Blastochloris tepida: one gene and its partners. The protein of the gene in region 3 interacts with the protein of the main gene of each other region in a pairwise test. Links are inferred from orthologs where the notes say so. Each region holds a gene or a part of one and is shown on either strand. Other genes may lie near its edges. The genes, in order: hfq, nusG and rho.

What was found.
Region 1: the proteins of rho (region 3) and hfq interact in binary tests that used the Escherichia coli proteins (3 or more experiments, as listed by UniProt). The link is inferred for Blastochloris tepida from one-to-one orthologs.
Region 2: the proteins of rho (region 3) and nusG interact in binary tests that used the Escherichia coli proteins (3 or more experiments, as listed by UniProt). The link is inferred for Blastochloris tepida from one-to-one orthologs.

What each region holds. Positions count from the first base shown.
Region 1 is NZ_AP018907.1:1,999,473-2,006,179, reverse strand. Bases 1,296-4,132 are described here. They hold hfq (RNA chaperone Hfq), read left to right. Parts: upstream 1,296-2,502; coding sequence 2,503-2,763; downstream 2,764-4,132. Other genes in these bases: hflX (GTPase HflX), read left to right, coding at 2,764-4,132; BLTE_RS09225 (D-amino-acid transaminase), read left to right, coding at 1,464-2,321; ntrX (nitrogen assimilation response regulator NtrX), read left to right, coding at 1,296-1,346. Outside these bases: more of ntrX, read left to right, coding at 1-1,295; more of hflX, read left to right, coding at 4,133-4,140; BLTE_RS09210 (substrate-binding domain-containing protein), read left to right, coding at 4,299-5,777; BLTE_RS09205 (prepilin peptidase), read left to right, coding at 5,928-6,554; BLTE_RS09200 (tetratricopeptide repeat protein), read right to left, coding at 6,548-6,707. UniProt on the Escherichia coli protein: RNA chaperone that binds small regulatory RNA (sRNAs) and mRNAs to facilitate mRNA translational regulation in response to envelope stress, environmental stress and changes in metabolite concentrations.
Region 2 is NZ_AP018907.1:1,932,143-1,938,980, forward strand. Bases 708-3,675 are described here. They hold nusG (transcription termination/antitermination protein NusG), read right to left. Parts: upstream 2,473-3,675; coding sequence 1,942-2,472; downstream 708-1,941. Other genes in these bases: rplA (50S ribosomal protein L1), read right to left, coding at 708-1,404; rplK (50S ribosomal protein L11), read right to left, coding at 1,409-1,840; secE (preprotein translocase subunit SecE), read right to left, coding at 2,486-2,683; BLTE_RS08935 (TspO/MBR family protein), read left to right, coding at 3,269-3,675. Outside these bases: rplJ (50S ribosomal protein L10), read right to left, coding at 1-286; more of rplA, read right to left, coding at 694-707; more of BLTE_RS08935, read left to right, coding at 3,676-3,769; BLTE_RS08940 (xanthine dehydrogenase), read left to right, coding at 4,009-4,863; ModD protein, read right to left, coding at 5,098-5,943; BLTE_RS08950 (TOBE domain-containing protein), read left to right, coding at 6,088-6,291; BLTE_RS08955 (ABC transporter permease), read left to right, coding at 6,483-6,838. UniProt on the Escherichia coli protein: Part of the processive rRNA transcription and antitermination complex (rrnTAC). The complex forms an RNA-chaperone ring around the RNA exit tunnel of RNA polymerase (RNAP).
Region 3 is NZ_AP018907.1:3,561,583-3,568,292, reverse strand. Bases 2,138-4,977 are described here. They hold rho (transcription termination factor Rho), read right to left. Parts: upstream 4,271-4,977; coding sequence 3,005-4,270; downstream 2,138-3,004. Other genes in these bases: hemJ (protoporphyrinogen oxidase HemJ), read right to left, coding at 4,514-4,977; BLTE_RS16145 (thioredoxin domain-containing protein), read left to right, coding at 2,138-2,900. Also shown: tRNA uridine-5-carboxymethylaminomethyl(34) synthesis GTPase MnmE, read right to left, coding at 1-747; more of BLTE_RS16145, read left to right, coding at 882-2,137; more of hemJ, read right to left, coding at 4,978-5,038; hemE (uroporphyrinogen decarboxylase), read right to left, coding at 5,038-6,060; BLTE_RS16125 (pyruvate, water dikinase regulatory protein), read left to right, coding at 6,421-6,710. UniProt on the Escherichia coli protein: Facilitates transcription termination by a mechanism that involves Rho binding to the nascent RNA, activation of Rho's RNA-dependent ATPase activity, and release of the mRNA from the DNA template.

The DNA of each region.
Region 1 (6,707 bases), 1.6 Mb from region 3 along the record:
TCGACGATGAAGCCGACATTCGCGAGCTGGTCGCAGGCATCCTGGAGGACGAGGGCTACAATGCCCGCGTCGCCGGCGACGCCGACACCGCGCTCGCCTCGATCGAGCAGCGCCGGCCCCACCTCGTGCTGCTCGACATCTGGCTGGAGGGCAGCCGGCTCGACGGCCTGCAGCTTCTCGATCTCATCAAGACCAACCACCCCGACGTGCAGGTGGTGATGATCTCCGGCCACGGCAACATCGAGACCGCGGTGACGGCGATCCGCAAGGGCGCCTACGACTTCATCGAGAAGCCGTTCAAGGCCGACCGGCTGGTGCTGATCGTCGAGCGCGCCATCGAGACCATGCGCCTGAAGCGCGAGGTCAAGGAGCTCAAGAGCATGGCGCCGATCGCCCAGCGGCTGGTCGGCGCCTCCCCGGTGATGAACCAGCTGCGCACCGCCATCGAGCGCGTGGCGCCCACCAACAGCCGCGTGCTCCTGGTCGGCCCCTCCGGCTGCGGCAAGGAGCTGGCGGCGCGCATGATCCACAACCAGTCGAGCCGGGCGGGCGGACCGTTCGTCGTCACCAACGCCGTCACCATCACGCCCGAGCGGATGGAGACCGAGCTGTTCGGCGTCGAGGGCGGCGACCAGCGCGGCCGCAGCGTCGGCGCGCTGGAGGAGGCGCACGGCGGCACGCTGTTCATCGACGAGATCGCCGACATGCCGCGCGAGACCCAGAACCGCATCCTGCGCGTGCTGGTCGATCAGAACTTCGTGCGGGTGGGCGGCACCACGCGCGTGCATGTCGATGTGCGGATCATCTCCTCCACCAGCCGCAATCTGGAGGCCGAGATCGCCGCCGGCCGCTTCCGCGAGGATCTGTTCCACCGCCTGTCGGTGGTGCCGATCCGCGTGCCCTCGCTGGCCGAGCGCCGCGAGGACATCCCCGAGCTGATCGACTATTTCCAGGAACAGATCTCGGCGACCACCGGCCTGCCGAAGCGCACCGTCGGCGAGGATGCGATGGCGGTGCTGCAGGCCCACGACTGGCCGGGCAACGTCCGCCAGTTGCGCAACAATGTCGAGCGGCTGCTGATCCTGGCCGGCGGCGATCCGGAAGCGACGGTCAATGCCGGCATGCTGCCGCAGGACGTCGGCGCGCTGATGCCGAACATGCCCAACGGCTCCGGCGGCGACCAGATCATGCGCCTGTCGTTGCGCGAGGCGCGCGAACTGTTCGAGCGCGAATATCTCGCCGCCCAGATCAGCCGCTTCTCCGGAAACATCTCGCGCACCGCCGAGTTCGTCGGCATGGAGCGCTCGGCGCTCCACCGCAAACTGAAGACGCTCGGCATCGGCTGACGATACGTCCGTCCGGACACGGCTGCCGTGCTCCGGCCGGTCTGGAGCGCGCCCGTGCGCCATGCCACAGTGCTTGGAGCGCGGTCGATCAGCGAGTCGAAAGGACAGCCCCAAGTCATGTCGCGGATTGCCTATGTCAACGGCCTCTATGTGCCGCACGCGGAGGCCGGCGTTCATATCGAGGATCGCGGGTTCCAGTTCGCCGACGGCGTCTATGAGGTCTGCGAGATCCTCAACGGCCATCTGGTGGACGAGACCCGCCACATCGACCGTCTTCTGCGCTCGCTCGGCGAATTGCGCATGGCGATGCCGATGAGCCGGGCCGCGCTCGGCGTGGTGATGCGCGAGGTGGTACGCCGCAACCGGGTGCGCGACGGCGTGGTCTATGTGCAGGTGACGCGCGGCGTAGCGCGGCGCGACTTCCTGTTCCCCGCCGGCGTGGCGCCGACGCTGGTCGTCACCGCCCGCTCGGCCGACCGCGCCAAGACCGAGAAGACCGCCGAGACCGGGATCTCGGTGATCACTTTGCCCGAGAACCGCTGGGAGCGGGTGGACATCAAGACGGTGGGGCTCTTGCCCAACTGTCTGGCCAAGGAGGCGGCCAAGGCGGCCGGCGCCCGCGAGGCGTGGTTCGTCGACCGCGACGGCTTCATCACCGAGGGCGGCTCCTCGAACGCCTGGATCGTGTCGGCCACGGGCCTGCTGATCACCCGCCCGGCCGAGTTCGGCATCCTGCGCGGCATCACCCGCACCGTGACGCTGGAGGTGGCCCGCCGGCTGAACCTGACGGTCGAGGAGCGGCCCTTCAGCCGCGAGGAGGCCTATGCCGCGGTGGAGGCGTTCGGCACCTCGGCGTCGCTCGGCGTGATGCCGGTGGTGCGTATCGACGGACGCGTGGTCGGCGACGGCAAGCCGGGCCGGGCGGCGCGCGCGTTGCGGACGGAATTCCACAAGGTCGCCGAAATCGCGCCGTGACCGGAAGGACAAATTGCGGCAGAAGGCGACCGGAAGGTGCCCTCCGTCTTGCGTGCAAGGGCCGGTTTGGCCTCTAATGTCGGCGTCCACCTCTTCGGCGCAGCCGTAACTGCACCGTGCTCTGCGGGGCAAAATAATAACCGGTTCGTCGCAGTCGAATCGACAGATAATGGACCAAGTAATGCCGGCCGAACGCGCACAGAATTTGCAAGATACGTTTCTGAATCACGTCCGCAAGAACAAGGTTCCACTCACCATTTTTTTGGTGAATGGCGTCAAGTTGCAGGGCGTGGTGACGTGGTTCGATAATTTCTGCGTGTTGTTGCGGCGGGATGGGCATTCGCAGCTTGTCTACAAGCATGCGATCTCGACCATCATGCCGGCGCAACCCGTCCAGTTGTTCGAGGCAGCCGACGACGCAGGCGGGACAGAGAAGGAATAATTGACCCCCCGCGACGAAACGCGCCGCGATTCCCCCGGTGCCGCCCGCGATACGCGGCAGGCGCCGACGCGGGCCGCGGTGCTCGTGCCCTATCGCACCCGCGACAGGAGCCCGGGCGGGGTGGGCGCACGCACGCCCGAGGCCCGGCTCGACGAGGCGGTGGGCCTCGCAGCCGCCATCGACCTCGCCGTCGCCATCGCCACGCTGGTGCCGCTCGCCGAGGTGCGCCCGGCGACCTTCCTCGGCAAGGGCAAGGTCGAGGAGATCGCCGCTGCCGTCGAGGCCGAGGGGATCGAGCTGGCCTATGTCGATGCCGCGCTGTCGCCGGTGCAGCAGCGCAATCTGGAGCGGGCCTGGAAGACCAAGGTCATCGACCGCACCGCGCTGATTCTCGAAATCTTCGGCCGCAGGGCCCGCACCCGCGAGGGCACGCTGCAGGTCGAGCTTGCCCACCTCAACTATCAGAAGAGCCGGCTGGTGCGCTCCTGGACCCATCTGGAGCGCCAGCGCGGCGGCTTCGGCTTCCTCGGCGGCCCCGGCGAGACCCAGATCGAGACCGACCGCCGGCTGATCGGCGAACGAATCACCGCCATCGAGCGCGAGCTCGAACAGGTGACCCGCACCCGCTCGCTGCACCGCAAGAGCCGCGAGCGCGTTCCGTTCCCGGTGGTGGCGCTGGTCGGCTACACCAATGCCGGCAAATCGACCCTGTTCAACCGGCTGACGCGGGCCGAGGTGTTCGCCGAGAACCTGCTGTTCGCCACCCTCGACCCGACGCTGCGCGCGCTCGACCTGCCGCACGGCACCCGCATCATCCTGTCCGACACCGTGGGCTTCATCTCCGAACTGCCGACCACGCTGGTGGCGGCGTTCCGCGCCACGCTGGAGGAGGTGATCGAGGCCGACCTGATCCTGCACGTGCGCGACGTCGCCCACCTCGACACCGCGGCCCAGGCGGCGGACGTCGAGAAGGTGCTGGGCGAGCTCGGCATCGATGCCGCCGACCACGCCCGCATACTGGAGGTGTGGAACAAGGTCGACCTGCTGGATGGCGATACGCGCGCCCGCATCGAGGCCGAGGCGGAGCGCCGGCCTGCCGACCAGCGGCCGGCGCTGGTGTCGGCGCTGGGCGGGGAGGGGGTCGAGGCGCTGCTCAATCTGGTCGAGGCCCGCATCACCGCCGGCCGCATCACCCGCACGCTGTCGCTGGCGCCCGAGGACGGCGAAGGTCTGGCGTGGCTCTACCGTCATACGGACGTGATAGGCCGCACCAGCGAGGCTGAGACCGGCCGCATCCTGGTGACGGTGCGGGTGCCGGCCGAGCGGCTGGAAGAAATCGACCGCCGATACCCGGTTGCATATTTCCCTCCAGAATAGGCTCTGCGCGTTCTCAAGAGTTAATACTGTAATACATATTTCAAACACATTTCGTAAAAGCCAAATAAAAGGATCACACAGCGCTCCTATCGCTATTGCGGCCGGCGTCTTGCCGAAATCGGTAATTTGCCGGCATACGATTTACTGGAGCATTCGAAATGAATAACTGGAAAACCTGCCTGATGGCGACTGTCGCCTTGACCTGCTTCGGCGCGGTCGAGTCGGCCAATGCGCAAGCGATCTATGGCGGCGGCGCCACCTTCCCCGCGCCGCTCTATCGTCAGCTGTTCGACTGCGTGACGGTTCGCGCCGACCTGCCGAGCCCGACGGCCTATGCGGCGGGCTGCCCCATCCAGAACCCGCCCTATCCGTATCTGATGCTCTACGCCCCGGTGGGCTCGAGCAAGGGCAAGAAGGCGCTGGCGATGCACGACGCCAGCCAGCTCGGCAACCCCTCCAGCTCGAACACCGTTCCCTACCGTTCGACCAAGCAGCCGACGGCGGGCCAGTACCCCTATCCGAGCTTCCACTTCGCCGGCAGCGACGATCCGTGGCTGGCCACGGACCAGGCCCTCTACGAGACCAATAACGGCCCGGCGAACTATGGCCGCATCATCCAGATCCCGGCGGTCATCGGCCCGGTGACGATCGCGTTCAACGGCAAGGACGGCACCGGCAACCCGCTGAACATCGCCAACGCCACCCCGACCGGCGGCACCAGCGGCCTCAATCTGTCGCGCAAGGCGCTGTGCGGCATCTTCTCGGGCCACATCACCCAGTGGAACAACCCGATCCTGACCGCCGCCAACAACGGGACCGTGCTCGGCAACGGCCCGATCACCGTGGTTCACCGCTCCGAAGGCAGCGGCACCAACTACATCATGACCAGCGCGCTCGCCGCCCAGTGCGGCAGCGAGTTCGGCCCGACCAACGAGACCGACGCGACCCTCACCCTCTACGAGTTCCCGTGGTCCGACAACACGGTGGCGGTCGCCCAGTGCCCGGCGCTGCCCTATCGCGGCAGCAACAAGAACAACTGGCCGGATGCCGGCGCCGTCGACCAGTGCGGCGCGGCGATCTCCAACCCGGGCGGCGGCACCTTCGTCGGCGGCCAGGGCAACAGCGGCGTCGTCGCGGCGATCACCGCCACCAACGGCGCGATCGGCTACTCGACCTCCGACTATGTGAAGCCGGTCGTTCCCACCGGTCTGATGACCGCCAACCTGCAGAGCGAGGCCGACCTCGGCAGCGCCACCTGGACCCCGCCGACCGCGGCCGCCGCCGCGATCGGCATGCAGTCGGCGTCGCCGGTGTTCACCGCCGCGACCCGCACCAACCCGCTGAACTGGAGCCTCCAGGCGGTGGCCCCGAACCCGAAGCTGCCGGGCGCCTATCCGCTCGTCGGCTTCTCGTTCTTCGACCTCTATCAGTGCTACGCGAGCGCGACCAACGCCTCGGTGATCAGGCAGTACCTGCAGTGGCACTATTCCAGCGGCACTGCCAATGCCGTCATCCAGGCCAACGGCTTCGCCCTTCCGCCGCAGAACTGGCTCCTGGAGATCCAGGCGCTGGCGTTCGGCGCGGACGGCATCGGTGTCGGCGGCAGCGGCGCCTGCGCCGGCAAGCCGGGCGCCTGATCCGGCGGCCTGCTTGATGCGGTTTCCGGCTTGATCAGCCGGAAACCGTATGGCCCGGACATCCGGCCAACACGAAACGTGCGCACCCGGTTTTGCCGGGTGCGCATGCGTTTGAAGGCAGGCCGTGCTGTACGCGGGCTGGGAAGACCGATGACCACGGAAACGTCTGACACGCCGGCACCGCGACTTCTGCATCGCGCACGCGGCGCCACGCTGCCCGCCATCGCTGCCGGTGCTGCCGCCGTCGTCAGCATCTTCGCGGTGCCGGGGCTCGCCGGCTGGCTCGGCGCCGGTCTGGCGGCGATCATGGTGGCGATCGCCGCCATCGACGCCCGCCGCTTCATCATTCCCGATCCGCTCAACGCCGCGGCGCTGCTGCTCGGCCTCGTCCATGCGGTCGCAGCCGCCGGTGCGATGGGGGACGATGTGGTGCAGGCGCTGGCCGCGGCGGCGTTGCGCGGCGGCGTGCTGGGTCTGATGTTCCTGGCGCTGCGCGAGATCCATCTGCGGCTGCGCGGCCGCGAAGGGCTCGGCCTCGGCGACGTCAAGCTGGCGGCGGTGGCCGGCGTGTGGCTCGGCTGGCTCGTCATGCCGCTTGCCGTCGAGATCGCCGCGCTGTCGGCGCTGGCCGCCTATTCGGTGCGCCACGCGTTGCTCCGCCGCCGCGGCCAGCGCCGCCGGCTGCGCCCGACCGGCCGGCTGCCGTTCGGCCTGTTCCTCGCACCGGCGGTGTGGCTCGGCTGGCTGATCGAGGCGACGCTGCCGGTGGTCTACTGAAGCGGGTCGATCGGGACGGCGCCCGGAGGCGGCGGTGGCAGGCTCGGGGCGTTGCGGCGCTCGGTCCATTCCAGCGCCAGCCATTGCGCCTCGGCGATCTGGCCCAGCGTCATCTTCGAGGCCACCGCGTCGCGCAGCCGCAGGAAGAATTCG
Region 2 (6,838 bases), 1.6 Mb from region 3 along the record:
AATCGAGGGCGGCCTTGGGAGCGGCCACCGGATCGTCCGAATAGGCGATCAGCGTCGGCCCCTTGAGCAGGGGCGCGATGGTGGCGACATCCGTGCCTTCGAGCGCGATCTTCGCGAGGCGGTTCTTCGCGACCTTCACGCTGGCGCCGGCCTTCTTCATCTGCTTGCGCAGGTTCTGAAGCTGGGCGACCGTGAGGCCGGAATAATGGGCGACGACGACGACGCCCGAGGCCTTGAACACCTCGTTGAGCGACTCGACGACGACCTTCTTTTCCGCGCGATCCACGCTTCGTCTCCGTTGGCGGCGCGATCAGGGATCGGCCGCCGGTTGCACCTGCCGGCCTGTGCGGCGGAACGCTGTCCGCCTCGCAGGTCGGCGCTCGGGTTGCCCTGTCCCCCCGGGCGCCGCGAGCGGGCCGAGGTGCTGGTTCGAACCGATCGCCGGGAAAAGCCAGATGCTGGCCACGCCCGGGCTCGGCTGATCCCCCGTCTGTGCAGGCCCAGAAGGAACTTTTCGTCCCTCAAGGATTAGGCCGTTGCCGGCACCTGCAGTCTCGGACAGGACGAGGCCGGACGGGCAAGCCCGCCGGCCCCACCGTGCCGGGGATCACCCGGCGACGGATCTCTTGGCGCATCCGGCCGAAGCCGGAGCCAAACTCTCAAATAAGCGTTCTTGGTGCAGTTTGTCAGCCCCTAAACTGCCTTTTCGCCGCCAATCACTGTGGACGGCTCGACCTTGACCCCCGGCCCCATGGTCGAGGAGATCGCCACACGCTGCAGATATGTGCCCTTGGCGCCCGGCGGCTTGGCCTTGACCACCGCGTCGGTGAAGGCGCGGATGTTCTCGACCAGCTTGTCGGTCGTGAACGACACCTTGCCGATGCCGCCATGGATGATGCCGGCCTTCTCGACGCGGAACTCGACCGCGCCGCCCTTGGCCGCCTTCACCGCGCCGGCCACGTCCATGGTCACGGTGCCGACCTTCGGGTTCGGCATCAGGCCGCGCGGGCCCAACACCTTGCCGAGGCGGCCGACCAGCGGCATCAGGTCCGGCGTGGCGATGCAGCGGTCGAACTCGATGGTGCCGCCCTGCACGATCTCCAGCAGATCCTCGGCGCCGACGATGTCGGCTCCGGCCGCCTTGGCCTCGTCGGCCTTGCCGCCGCGCGCGAACACCGCGACGCGCACCGTACGGCCCGAGCCGTTCGGCAGGTTGCAGACGCCGCGCACCATCTGGTCGGCGTGGCGCGGGTCGACGCCGAGATTGAGCGCCACCTCGACAGTCTCGTCGAACTTGGCCTTGGACCGCGACTTGATCAGCTCCACCGCCTCCGGGAGGGTGTAGAGCTTGGCGCGATCGATGCCCTCGCGGGCGGCGCGGATACGCTTTCCGGCTTTGCTCATGACCTTACCCCACCACCTCAAGGCCCATCGAGCGGGCGGAACCTTCGATCATGCGCGCGGCCGACTCGATCGAGTCGCAATTGAGGTCGGCCATCTTCTTCTCGGCGATCTCACGGATCTGCGCGGCGGTGACGCGCCCCGCCTTGGGGCCGCGACCGGGCGTCTTGGAGCCCGACTGAAGACCGGCGGCCTGCTTGAGGAAGTAGGACACCGGCGGCTGCTTCATCTCGAAGGTGAAGGAGCGGTCCTGATAGGCGGTGATGATGACCGGGATGGGCGTGCCCTTGGTCATCTGCGCCGTCTTGGCGTTGAACGCCTTGCAGAACTCCATGATGTTCAGGCCGCGCTGGCCGAGCGCGGGGCCGATCGGCGGCTGCGGCGTCGCGGCGCCCGCCGCCACCTGCAGCTTGATGTAGCCGGTGATTTTCTTTGCCATCTCTCACTCCCGTGGCCGGATGCCCGGCCGATTCAGGGTTTCGTGGTGCGGGTCGGACGCTTGGCCGGCGCCCTCGCCTTCCACATCGAGCCGGTCGAAGCTCAGAGCTTCTCGACCTGCCCGAACTCAAGCTCGACCGGGGTGGGCCGTCCGAAGATCGACACCGCCACCTTCAGCCGAGACCTCGCCTCGTCGACTTCCTCGACGAAGCCGCTGAACGAGGCGAACGGGCCGTCCGCCACGCGGACCTGCTCGCCAACCTCGAAACTGATCGTCGCCTTGGGCCGTTCCACGCCCTCCTGCATCTGGTGCAGGATGCGGTTGGCCTCGGCCTCGGAAATCGGGATCGGCTTCTTGTCCGCTCCCAGGAAGCCGGTCACCTTCGGCGTGTTCTTGATGAGGTGATAGGCCTCGTCGGTGAGGCTGCACTTCACCAGCACGTAGCCCGGGAAGAACTTCCGCTCCGAATCGACCTTCCGGCCGCGCCTGATCTCGACCACCTTTTCGGTGGGAACCAGGATCTGCTCGAACAGATCGTTCAGCCCGCGGCTCGCCGCCTGCTCGCGAATCGATTCGGCGACCTTCTTCTCGAAATTCGAATAAGCGTGGACGATGTACCAATGAGCCGCCATTGCTGCGTGACCTTCAGCCGCCGATCGACAGCAGCGCCGACAGGCCGATCCGAATCATCCAGTCGACGAGCATGAAAAAGACGGCGGAGGCGACGGCCATGATCAGCACCATCACCGTAGTGATGGCGGTCTCCCGGCGCGTCGGCCAAGTGACCTTCTCGGTCTCCGAGCGGACCTGCTGCAAGAATTCGAGGGGATTGGTCTTCGCCATGATGTCCGCTTGAACGATTCCGCTTGAACGAGTCTGCGTGAACAATTCCGTCTGATCGACACGTCCGCCGCGCCCGCTCCGCCGGGCTCTGGCTGCCTCGTATCGGCCCCGAGGCCGGGTCGAAGCCGGAAGCCGGCAATTCGGATGCCGGAAACCGACCGTGGGTCCGCCGCCTTGGCTGCTGCGGGCCGGAGCCGGCAGAAGCCGAGGCTGGCAGGAGTGGAGGGACTCGAACCCCCAACCCCCGGTTTTGGAGACCGGTGCTCTAGCCAGTTGAGCTACACTCCTCCGGGCGACAGGACGCGCGGCTGTACGTGAGCCATGGCGCATCCTCCGTCATTCCTCGGAATGGTGAACACGTATACGACGCCTTCGCCCTTGTCCAGCCCCTCTCCCCATTCGGAACCGGCGGATTTTCGAGCCGTTTTCATCGTGCGTGCGGCATTTTACCCGGATCGGCCGATCCGGACCCGGACATTGCCCGTAACTCCGCGTATAAGGTTGAACACGCTGGGACGCGCCGGACGTCGATCATACGCTGGGGCTTCGCCGGACAACCCGAAAAAGAAGCGGATTAAGAAGACCATGACCGACATGACCTCGCTGCTCGCCCTCGTCGGCTTCTTCGCGCTGTGTTTCGCGGCCGCCTCCACCGGCGCCAAATACGGCCCGGACGAATGGTACCGCACCATCGCCAAGCCGGCCTGGATCCCGCCCAACTGGGCGTTCGCGCCGGCCTGGATGGTGTTCTATTCGCTGCTCGCCGTCGCCGGCTGGCTGGTGTGGCGCGAGGCGGGCTTCGCCGGCGCCGCGGTGCCGCTGGCGCTCTATGTGCTGCATATCTTCTTCAACGGCATCTGGTCGCCGCTGTTCTTCGGCTGGCACCGAGTCGACCTGGCGCTGATCGATGCCGGCGCGATGTGGCTGTCGCTGGTGGCCACCATCATCGCCTTCGCCCAGGTCAGCGCCACCGCGGCGTGGCTGCTGGTGATCTATCTCGGCTGGGTGACCTTCGCCTTCGCGCTCAATCTGGCGGTGCTGCGGCTCAACCGCGACCGGCTCGACCCGCTCGCCTCGAAGGGCTGACATACGACACGAGACCGCGGCCGGGCCAACGCGCCGGCCGCGTGTCGGAATTGGCGGCGGGGCTTTGTCGGATATGCGACAGGTTCGTTATGTAATCCGACAATATAACGGTGTCGGGTCGACAAGGCTGGGGAGGCGACTCACCTCCCTTTCCCAAGCAATTGATATTGTTGGTATTTATATCGCGCCGGCTTTGGCGCGCGGCTTGCATTTGCTGTTGCGACAGACGGGAGTCCGCCATGCCGCAACGCCATCGCCGCCCGCTTGCCGTCGTGCTCGGCACCAACGAAATCGCCTCCGCGGTCGCCGTGCTGCTGCGCCGCCAGGGCTATTCTGTGGTGCTGTCGCACGATCCGGACCCGCCGGTGATGCGGCGGGCCATGGCTTTCCACGACGCGCTCCATGACGACCGCTGCGTGCTGGAGGCCGTCATCGGGCGGAGGGCGGAGACGTGGCCGGAGCTGGTGCAGGTGCTGGCGGCGCCCAACACCGTGGCGGTGACCCGCCTCACCCTGACCGACCTCATCGTGCAGGGGCCGATCGACGTGCTGGTCGACGGCCGCATGCAGAAATACGCCGTCACCCCCGATCTGCGCCACCTCGCCGGCATCACCGTCGGGCTCGGGCCGGGCTTCCGGATCGGCTTCAACTGCGACATCGCGGTGGAGACCCGACCGGCCTGCACCGGCGTCCTGGTCACAAGCGGCAAGACGCTGGACGCCGACGGCATCCCGGCCCGGCTGGGCCATGCCGGCCGCGAGCGCTTCGCCTATGCGCCGGCGGCGGGGCGCTGGCGCACCGCCATCGAGATCGGCACCCGTGTGTTCAAGGGGGTCCCGGTCGGCCACCTCGACGGCGCGCCGGTGGCGGCGCCGTTCGACGGCGTGCTGCGCGGCGTGGTGCGGGACGGCCTCCACGTGCCGGCGCGCACCAAGCTGCTGGAGATCGACCCGCGCGGCCGGCAGGCGCGCTGGAGCGGCATAGACGAGCGGCCGCGCGCCATCGCGCTCGCAACGCTCAAGGCGGTGATGAGTCACGCCGCCCAGCGCGCGCCCTGGCCGGCGTTCGCGGCACCCACGGCGATGGCGTCGTGATACGGATTCCGGTTGATCCCTTCGGGATACCGGAAACGGTCTCGCCGAAAATCCCCTGTCCCGTGACGGGATTTTCGGCGATCGGAATACGGTTCTCCGGCCTGATCGGCCGGAAACCGTATGAAAAGTTCAAGTTTCGATTCGGAGTCCGGAAATGCCGGCAAGTCATTGATATGACGGCGTTTAACCCCTCCTCAGATCCTGCTTTTAACGTGCCGATTCTGAGATTTCGATTCAAGCCGGGGCGATGCGCACCGCCACGTCGAGCGGCTTGGCGGCATAGGGCGCCGAGGTGACGATGACCCGCGCCCCGGCCGCCACATAGGCGCCGGCTCGCTCGGCTGTGATGCCGCCGGCCGCGGCGATGAGGGCGTGTGGCGCCGCCGTACGCAGCCGAGCCGCCAGCTCGGCCACCGCCTCGACCGCGAACTTCTCGGCCTGGATGACACCGGCGCCGGCCGCGGCCCACACCACCCCCTCCTCGACCGTGGCGACCTCGACCACGATCGCGCGCTCCGGCGCGCCGCGGCGCAGCCGGGCGATGGTCGCAGCCGGCGGCTCGCCGCCGAGGAAGGCGCGATGCTCGGCGAACACCAGGATGGTCTCCGACAGGCCCAGCCGGTGCGGCACCCCGCCCCCGGCCATCAGCCCCTTCAGCGACAGCGCCTTGGTGCCCGGAACCATCTTGCGGGTGCCGGCGACGGCGGCATCGGGGTCGACGGCACGCGCCGCCGCGACGATCGCCCGCGTGGTGGTGGCGATGCCCGATGCCGTCTCGATCAGAAGCTGGCCCATCTTCCAGCCGCGGTGCAGTGCACCGGCCGGGCCGCGCGCGGTCAGGATCGGCGCCCCCGCATCCAGGGCCGCGCCGGAGGCCGCGAACGTCTCGACCGTGCAGCCGGCCCGCGTCAGCAGCCTTGCGGCATCCTCCACCGCCGCCGCCACCATCGGTCCGCGGGCTGCAAAGGTCATCACGCCGGGCGCGTCGCCGATGCCGAGCAGGTGGGTGGTGAGGTCGCCCAGCGGAACGTCGTCCGCAAGGAGGGCGTCGAGCGCGGCATCGCCAAGCGGAAACGGCATGATCTTCGGACCTTGTTGGAAATCCGTCTGCGGGCCGGCGCCTGAGCGGCGCGGCCATTCCCGGCTCGACCGAACCGGGGCGTTTCGCTATGTATCCGCCGATACGGCGGGGCGGCAAGCCGCCGCCGGAACTGAGAGGACGACATGAAGATTTCCGCGCGCAACGTGCTCAAGGGCAAGGTCATCGAGGTGACCAAGGGCGCCACCACCTCCCATGTGAGGCTCGATGTCGGCGGCAACATCATCACCGCCGCGATCACCAACGAGGCGGTCGACGAGCTCGGCATCGCCGTCGGCAAGGACGCCTTCGCGGTGATCAAGTCCTCGGACGTGATGATCGGGGTCTGAGACAGGCACGCCGAGAGCCGGTCGTCGCCTCCGATCGCGCGTTTTCCGGAAGCCCATGATTCCACGCATGAAGATTCGCGTGTTTCGACGGTCTTGCGCATCGACGTGCTGGGCTGCGCATACTGATTTGTTGGAATGATTCGGCGTCGGGAGAGGCCGCACATGACCGTTCCCGCCGCTCATTTCGGCCTGTGAACGCGGCCGCCCGCCTCGCCTGGGGCGCCGCCGGTCTGGCCGGGCTGGTTCTGGCGTGGGAGGCCGGCCACCGCGCGCTCGGGCCGCTGGTGCTGCCGGCGCCGGCCGAGACCTTCGCCACACTCGCTGCCCTCATCCTCTCCGGCAAGGCCGGGCCGGCGCTCGCCGTCACCGCCGCCGATGCGCTGGGCGGCTGGCTCGGCGGGGCGGTGCTGGGCGCGGCGCTGGGGGTGGCAGGCGGCCTCGTGCCGCCGCTCGGCGCGGCGCTGCGGCCGGTGACCACCGTCATTCTCGGCGTGCCGCCGATCGCCTGGGTGGTGCTGTCGCTCCTGTGGTTCGGGCCGGCGGGCCT
Region 3 (6,710 bases):
CACCGCCGACACGATCGCCACCTCGCGCCGCGCCAGCGCATTGAGCAGACTCGACTTGCCGGCGTTCGGCGGCCCGGCGATCACCACCACCAGACCGCTGCGCATCCGCTCGCCGCGCCGTGCGCCGTCCAACGCCGCCGCAACGTCGCGCTGCAGCGCCGCAACGTCCGTCTGCGCCGATGCAACGAGGTTCGTCGGCACGTCGCCTTCGTCCGAAAAATCGATCGACGCCTCGACCAGTGCCATGATCCCGACCAGCCGCTCGCGCCAGCCCGCCACCGCCGCCCCCAGCGCGCCGGACGCCTGCGCCAGGGCCTGTCGGCGCTGGCCGCTGGTCTCGGCCGCGATCAGGTCGGCGAGCCCTTCGACCGCCGCCAAGTCCATGACCCCATTGGCGAACGCCCGCCGGGTGAACTCGCCGGGCTCGGCCAGCCGCAGGCCGTCGAGACGGCCCAGCGCGGCGAGCACGTCCGCCACCACCGCCCGCCCGCCATGCAGGTGGAATTCCGCAATATCCTCGCCCGTCGCGCTGGCCGGCCCGGGAAAATAGACCGTCAGCGCCCGGTCGAGCGCCTCCTTTGTCGTCGGGTCGCGAAGCGTCACCAACCCCATACGGCGCGGCTCCCCAACCGCCCCGGCCAGGGTTTCGAGCGCGAATCGCGCCCCAGCCCCCGACACGCGCACCACCGCTACCCCGGCCGGCGGCCGGCCCGACGACAGCGCAAAGATGGTGTCCGCTCCACTCATCAATTGCTCATCCGGCAAATTCTCCGGTCCGCCCTGTCCGGGCGTCGCAACCGGCCCATTTCAACTGGAGTCGCCCCGGCTGGCGTCCGGCCGGCACCCCCGAAACCGACGCCGACAGGGAGAACCCGCCCGCGATGCCCGAGAACCGCCTGGCCCGCGAAACCAGCCCCTACCTTCTCCAACACAAGGACAATCCGGTCCAGTGGTGGCCGTGGGGGCCAGCGGCGCTGGCCGAGGCCCAGCGCACCGGCCGGCCGATCCTGTTGTCGATCGGTTATGCCGCCTGCCACTGGTGCCACGTGATGGCGCACGAGAGCTTCGAGGATCCGGCGACCGCCACGGTGATGAACGCGCTGTTCGTCAACATCAAGGTCGATCGCGAGGAGCGCCCCGACGTCGATCACCTCTATATGTCGGCGCTGCATGCGCTGGGCGAGCCCGGCGGCTGGCCGCTGACCATGTTCCTCACCCCCGGCGGCGCCCCGGTGTGGGGCGGCACCTATTTCCCCAAGGTCGCGCGCTACGGCCGGCCGTCCTTCGTCGAAATCTGCCGCGAGATCGCCCGCGTCTTCGAGGAGGAGCCCGAGCGCGTCGCCGGCAATGCCGCCGCCATCGGCCGCGCACTGCTCACCCGGCGCGCCGCCACCGACGCCGTCGATCTCGGCCGCCGCGAGCTCGACGAAGTGGCCCGCCAGATCGCCGCCCTGTTCGATCCGGAGCTTGGCGGCCCGCGCACCGCGCCGAAATTCCCGCAAGCCCCGGTGCTCGAACTGCTGTGGCGGGCCGGCCTGCGCACCGGCGACGACACGTTCTTTGCGCCGGTAGAGACCACGCTGACCCGCATGTCGCTGGGCGGCATCTGGGACCATCTCGGCGGCGGCTTCGCCCGCTATTCGGTCGACGACCGCTGGCACGTGCCGCATTTCGAGAAGATGCTGTACGACAATGCCCAGCTCCTGACGCTGCTGACGCTCGCGCACGCCCGCACCGGCAACCCGCTCTATCGCGACCGCGCGACCGGCATCGTCGCTTGGCTCGACCGCGAGATGACCATTGCGGGGAGCGCGTTCGCCGCGAGCCTGGATGCCGATTCGGAGGGTGCCGAGGGCAAATTCTACACCTGGACGCTGGATGAGATTTTGGGCCACCTCGGCCCCGGCGACGGCGCCCTGTTCGCCGCCGCCTATGGCGTCACCGCCGCCGGCAATTGGGAGGGCACCAACGTCCTCCATCAGCTTGACGCGCCGGATTTGTCGGAATCGAACCGGATCCGACTCGAATCGCTGCGCGCCACGCTTCTCGCTGTCCGCAACCGCCGCCCGCGTCCCGGCCTCGACGACAAGATTCTCGCCGATTGGAACGGGCTGATGATCGCAGCATTGGCCGATGCCGGCGCGCTGCTCGGCGAGCCCGGCTGGATCGACCGTGCCGCCCGCGCCTTCCAATTCGTCGCCGGCACCATGAGTCGCGGCGACCGACTCGGCCACGCCTGGCGCGCCGGCCGTCTGACCCTCCCGGGCCTCGCCTCCGACCATGCGATGATGATCAAGGCCGCACTGGCGCTCCACGAGGCGACCGGCGAGCCAGCCTATCTCGGTCGGGCGCAGGCTTGGCAGGCGGCACTCGACGATCACCACCTCGCGCCCGACGGCTCCTATTTCCTCGCCGCCGATGATGCCGAAGCCGTGGTGCTGCGCCTGCGCCCCAGCGAGGACGACGCCTCGCCCAATGCCCAGGGCATCACCGCCCAGAACCTGATACGCCTTTCCGTGCTGACCGGCGAGGATCGCTACCGCGAGCAGGCCGACCGGCTGATCGCGACCTTGAGCCCGCTCGCCGCCGCCAATCTGTTCGCCCACGCCGCGCTGCTGAATGCCATCGATCTGCGCCTCCACGGCACCGAGATCGTCTGCGTCGGGCCGGACAACGCGGCCTTTGCCACGGCGGCTTTACAGTTGCCATTTCTCAACCGAATCGTTCTGCGCGCGCCTGCAGCCACCGCGCTGCCGGCCCGCCACCCGGCCCATTCTCTCGCCGCAGACGGTGGGACGATGGCGCTGGTCTGTGCCGGCGAGCGCTGCTCGCTGCCGGTGACGACGCCGGAGCAACTCGCCGCGGCGGCGGCACGCCCCACGGCCGCAGCCGCACTTTAACCGACACGCGGCCCGAACTCATCTGGCCCGAAACGCAAACGGGCGGCCAAGCCGCCCGTTCATCCCCAATCCGAACCGATGACCCCTTCGAGGTCTTCGCCGGCTCAGGTGTTCATCGAATCGAAGAATTCCTGGTTGCTCTTGGTCTGGCGCAGCTTGTCGATCAGGAACTCGATGGCGTCGACCGTGCCCATTGGCGTCAGGATGCGCCGCAGCACGTACATCTTCTTCAGCACGTCATTGGGCACCAGCAGCTCTTCCTTGCGGGTGCCGGACCGGGTGATGTCCATCGACGGGAAGGTGCGCTTGTCGGCCACCTTGCGGTCGAGGATGATTTCCGAGTTGCCGGTGCCCTTGAACTCTTCGAAGATCACCTCGTCCATGCGGCTGCCGGTATCGATCAGCGCGGTGGCGATGATGGTCAGCGAGCCGCCTTCCTCGATATTGCGGGCGGCGCCGAAGAAACGCTTCGGCCGCTGCAGGGCGTTGGCGTCGACGCCGCCGGTCAGCACCTTGCCGGAGGACGGCACCACCGTGTTGTAGGCGCGGCCCAGGCGGGTGATCGAATCAAGCAGGATCACCACGTCGCGGGAATGCTCGACCAGCCGCTTGGCCTTCTCGATCACCATCTCGGCGACCTGGACATGGCGCGAGGCCGGCTCGTCGAAGGTCGAGGAGATCACCTCGCCCTTCACCGAGCGCTGCATGTCGGTGACTTCCTCCGGCCGCTCGTCGATCAAGAGCACGATCAGGTAGCACTCGGGGTGATTCGTGGTGATCGAGTGGGCGATGTTCTGCAGCAGCACCGTCTTGCCGGTGCGCGGCGGCGCAACGATCAGCGCGCGCTGGCCCTTGCCAAGCGGCGCCACGATATCGATGACCCGCGGCGACAGATCCTTGGTGGTCGGGTTGTCGACCTCCATGCGCAGCCGCTCGTCGGGATAGAGCGGCGTCAGATTGTCGAAATTGACCTTGTGGCGGGTCTTCTCCGGGTCCTCGAAATTGATGGTGTTGACCTGGAGCAGGGCGAAATAGCGCTCACCCTCCTTGGGACTGCGGATGCGGCCCTCGACCGTGTCGCCGGTGCGCAGCGAGAATTTGCGGATCTGCGACGGCGACACATAGATGTCGTCCGGGCCGGGCAGGTAGTTCGCATCCGGCGAGCGCAGGAAGCCGAAGCCGTCGGGCAGCACCTCGACCACGCCTTCGCCGATGATGTCGATGTCGCGGGAGGCAAGCTGTTTCAGAATCGCGAACATCTGCTCCTGCTTGCGCATGGTGCTCGCGTTCTCGACCTGCATCTCCTCGGCAAACGCCAGGAGTTCAATGGGAGTCTTGGACTTCAGATCCTGAAGTTTCACTTCGCGCATTGCGAGAAATCCTGACAGACCGCACAACCGGTTTCTGTCGGCAGGGGAAGGAAAAATCGTAGGTCTTGGAAGCAAGCCGGGACGGCCGGTCGGCCGAGGGCTCGTCGACATGGCGCGTCGCCGGCTTGAAGAGACGCCGGCCGATTCGGCTCTCGCGCCCGCCTACGTTGGGAGAACGCAAGCGATGTAAGCGATTGCCGCGGGCGGCGCAAGCCCCGTGATACCGCCCGCGGCCAAAAGCGGTCAGAACCCTTTGACCACCACGAAGATGACGATGGCGACCATCAGCAGCGTCGGAACCTCATTGACGATCCGCCAGTGCCGTTCCGACCGTGTGTTGCGGTCCTCGGCGAAGTGCCGCACGCCCATGGCGAAATAGCCGTGCGCCGTCGACAGCAGCACCACCGCCACGATCTTGGCCCACAGCCAGCCGCCCTCGAAGTGATAGATGTCCCAGGCCAGCCACAGGCCGACGGCCCAGCTCACCACCATCGCCGGGTTCATGATGTAGCGCAGAAGCTTGCGCTCCATCACCTTGAACGTCTCCGACGCCTGCGAGCCGACGGGCACGGTGGTGTGATAGACGAACAGCCGCGGCAGATAGAACATCCCGGCCATCCAGGCGATCACCGCCATGATGTGCAGCGACTTCAGCCACAGCACCGCGGTCGGGCTTGCACCATAGACCAGCATTGCCGCCAGCGCGGCGGTGATGACCAGCGCCATCACCGCCCGCTGCACCACCTTCGCCGTCGACATTGCCGCCATCACGCAGGTCCCGTGCTGGCGCGCACCCGGGCGATCATCCGCTCGACATGCGCAATCGGCGCATTGGGCGTGATGCCGTGTCCGAGATTGAAGATCCACGGGCCGTGACCGAAGGCGGCGATGGCATTGTCGACCGCGCGATCGAGCGCCTCGCCGCCGGCGATCAGCACCAGCGGGTCGACATTGCCCTGCACCGCCACCTTGGTCTGCACCTCGGCGCGGACATAGGCACCATCCGCCGTCCAGTCGAGCCCGACCGCATCGACGCCGGTCTCGATCGCATAGCGCTTGAGGCGCGCTCCCGCGCCGCGCGGGAAACCGATGATTCGCGCGCCCGGCACCTGGGCCCGCACGCCATCGACGATCGCCTTGGTGGGCGCGATCACCCAGCGGTCGAACTCGGCATCGGGCAGGATGCCGGCCCAGGTGTCGAACACCTGCACCGCGTCCACCCCGCGCTTGAGCTGCGCCACCAGATAGGTGATCGACGCCTGCACCAGCCGGTCGATGATCGTGCCGAACAGCGCGGGGTCGTTATAGGCCAGCTGGCGCGCCGGCCCCTGGTCCTCGGTCCCCTGGCCGGCCACCATGTAGGTCGCCACCGTCCAGGGCGCGCCGCAGAAGCCGAGGAACGTCGTCTGCGGCGGCAGCGCCGCGGCCACCCGCTCCACCGTTTCCAGAACCGGCGCGAGAAGTTCGAGGTCGATCTCCTCGCGGATGCCGGCCAGCGCCTCGGCCGTCGCCACCGGGTCGAGCCGCGGCCCCTCGCCGGCCTCGAAGCGCACCGACTGGCCGAGCGCGTGCGGCACCACCAGGATGTCGGAGAACAGGATGGCGGCGTCGAAGCCAAAGCGGCGGATCGGCTGCAGGGTCACTTCGGTGGCGAGCTCCGCATTGTAGCAGAGCGACAGGAAGGAACCGGCCTTGTCCCGCGTCGCGCGGTACTCCGGCAGATAGCGTCCGGCCTGCCGCATCAGCCACATCGGCGGCGGCCAGATCCGCTCTCCGGACAGCACGCGCATCAGAGGCTTGGCGGTTCGTCCCACGGGCTCACTCAAAACAAATATCCTTTTAGAAGAGTCTGTTGAGTCAGTTTGGGGGGCTGTTTGGACTCATACGTCGCGATCAACAGTCCGTCCACAGCGCGCCATCGGATGGAAGCCCTCGTTCGCATGCCTCATGCTGGCGGGCAAGCCCTTGGTGGCACCGGATAATGCCGTAGCGGGCCATTGTGCGGGCCGCCGCGGTTCACAGCCCCCTGCTGTCGCGTCTCCCGCGGGCTGGCCTGTGGAGCAATCTCAGGCTTTATCCCGCCGCCCGCTTGCGTCGGCCGCTTGGCCGTGGCCTTCTCCCGATCTGTCCACAGGTGTTCCCCCGTGCCGATCGACGAGCCGCAGGAAAGCTACTTTCATCTCCATCTGGTGTCGGATGCCACCGGCGAGACCCTGATCACGGTGGGCCGCGCCGCCTCGGCACGCTATGCGCCGTTCTCGCAGGTCGAGCACGTCTATCCGCTGGTGCGCACCCAGAAGCAGCTCGACCGGGCGATCGCCGAGATCGAGACCGCGCCCGGCATCGTGCTCTACACTTTGGTCGATCGCGACCTGTCGAACCGGCTGGAGGAGAAGTGCCGGGATTTCGGCATTCCCTGCATGTCGGTGCTGCAGCCGGT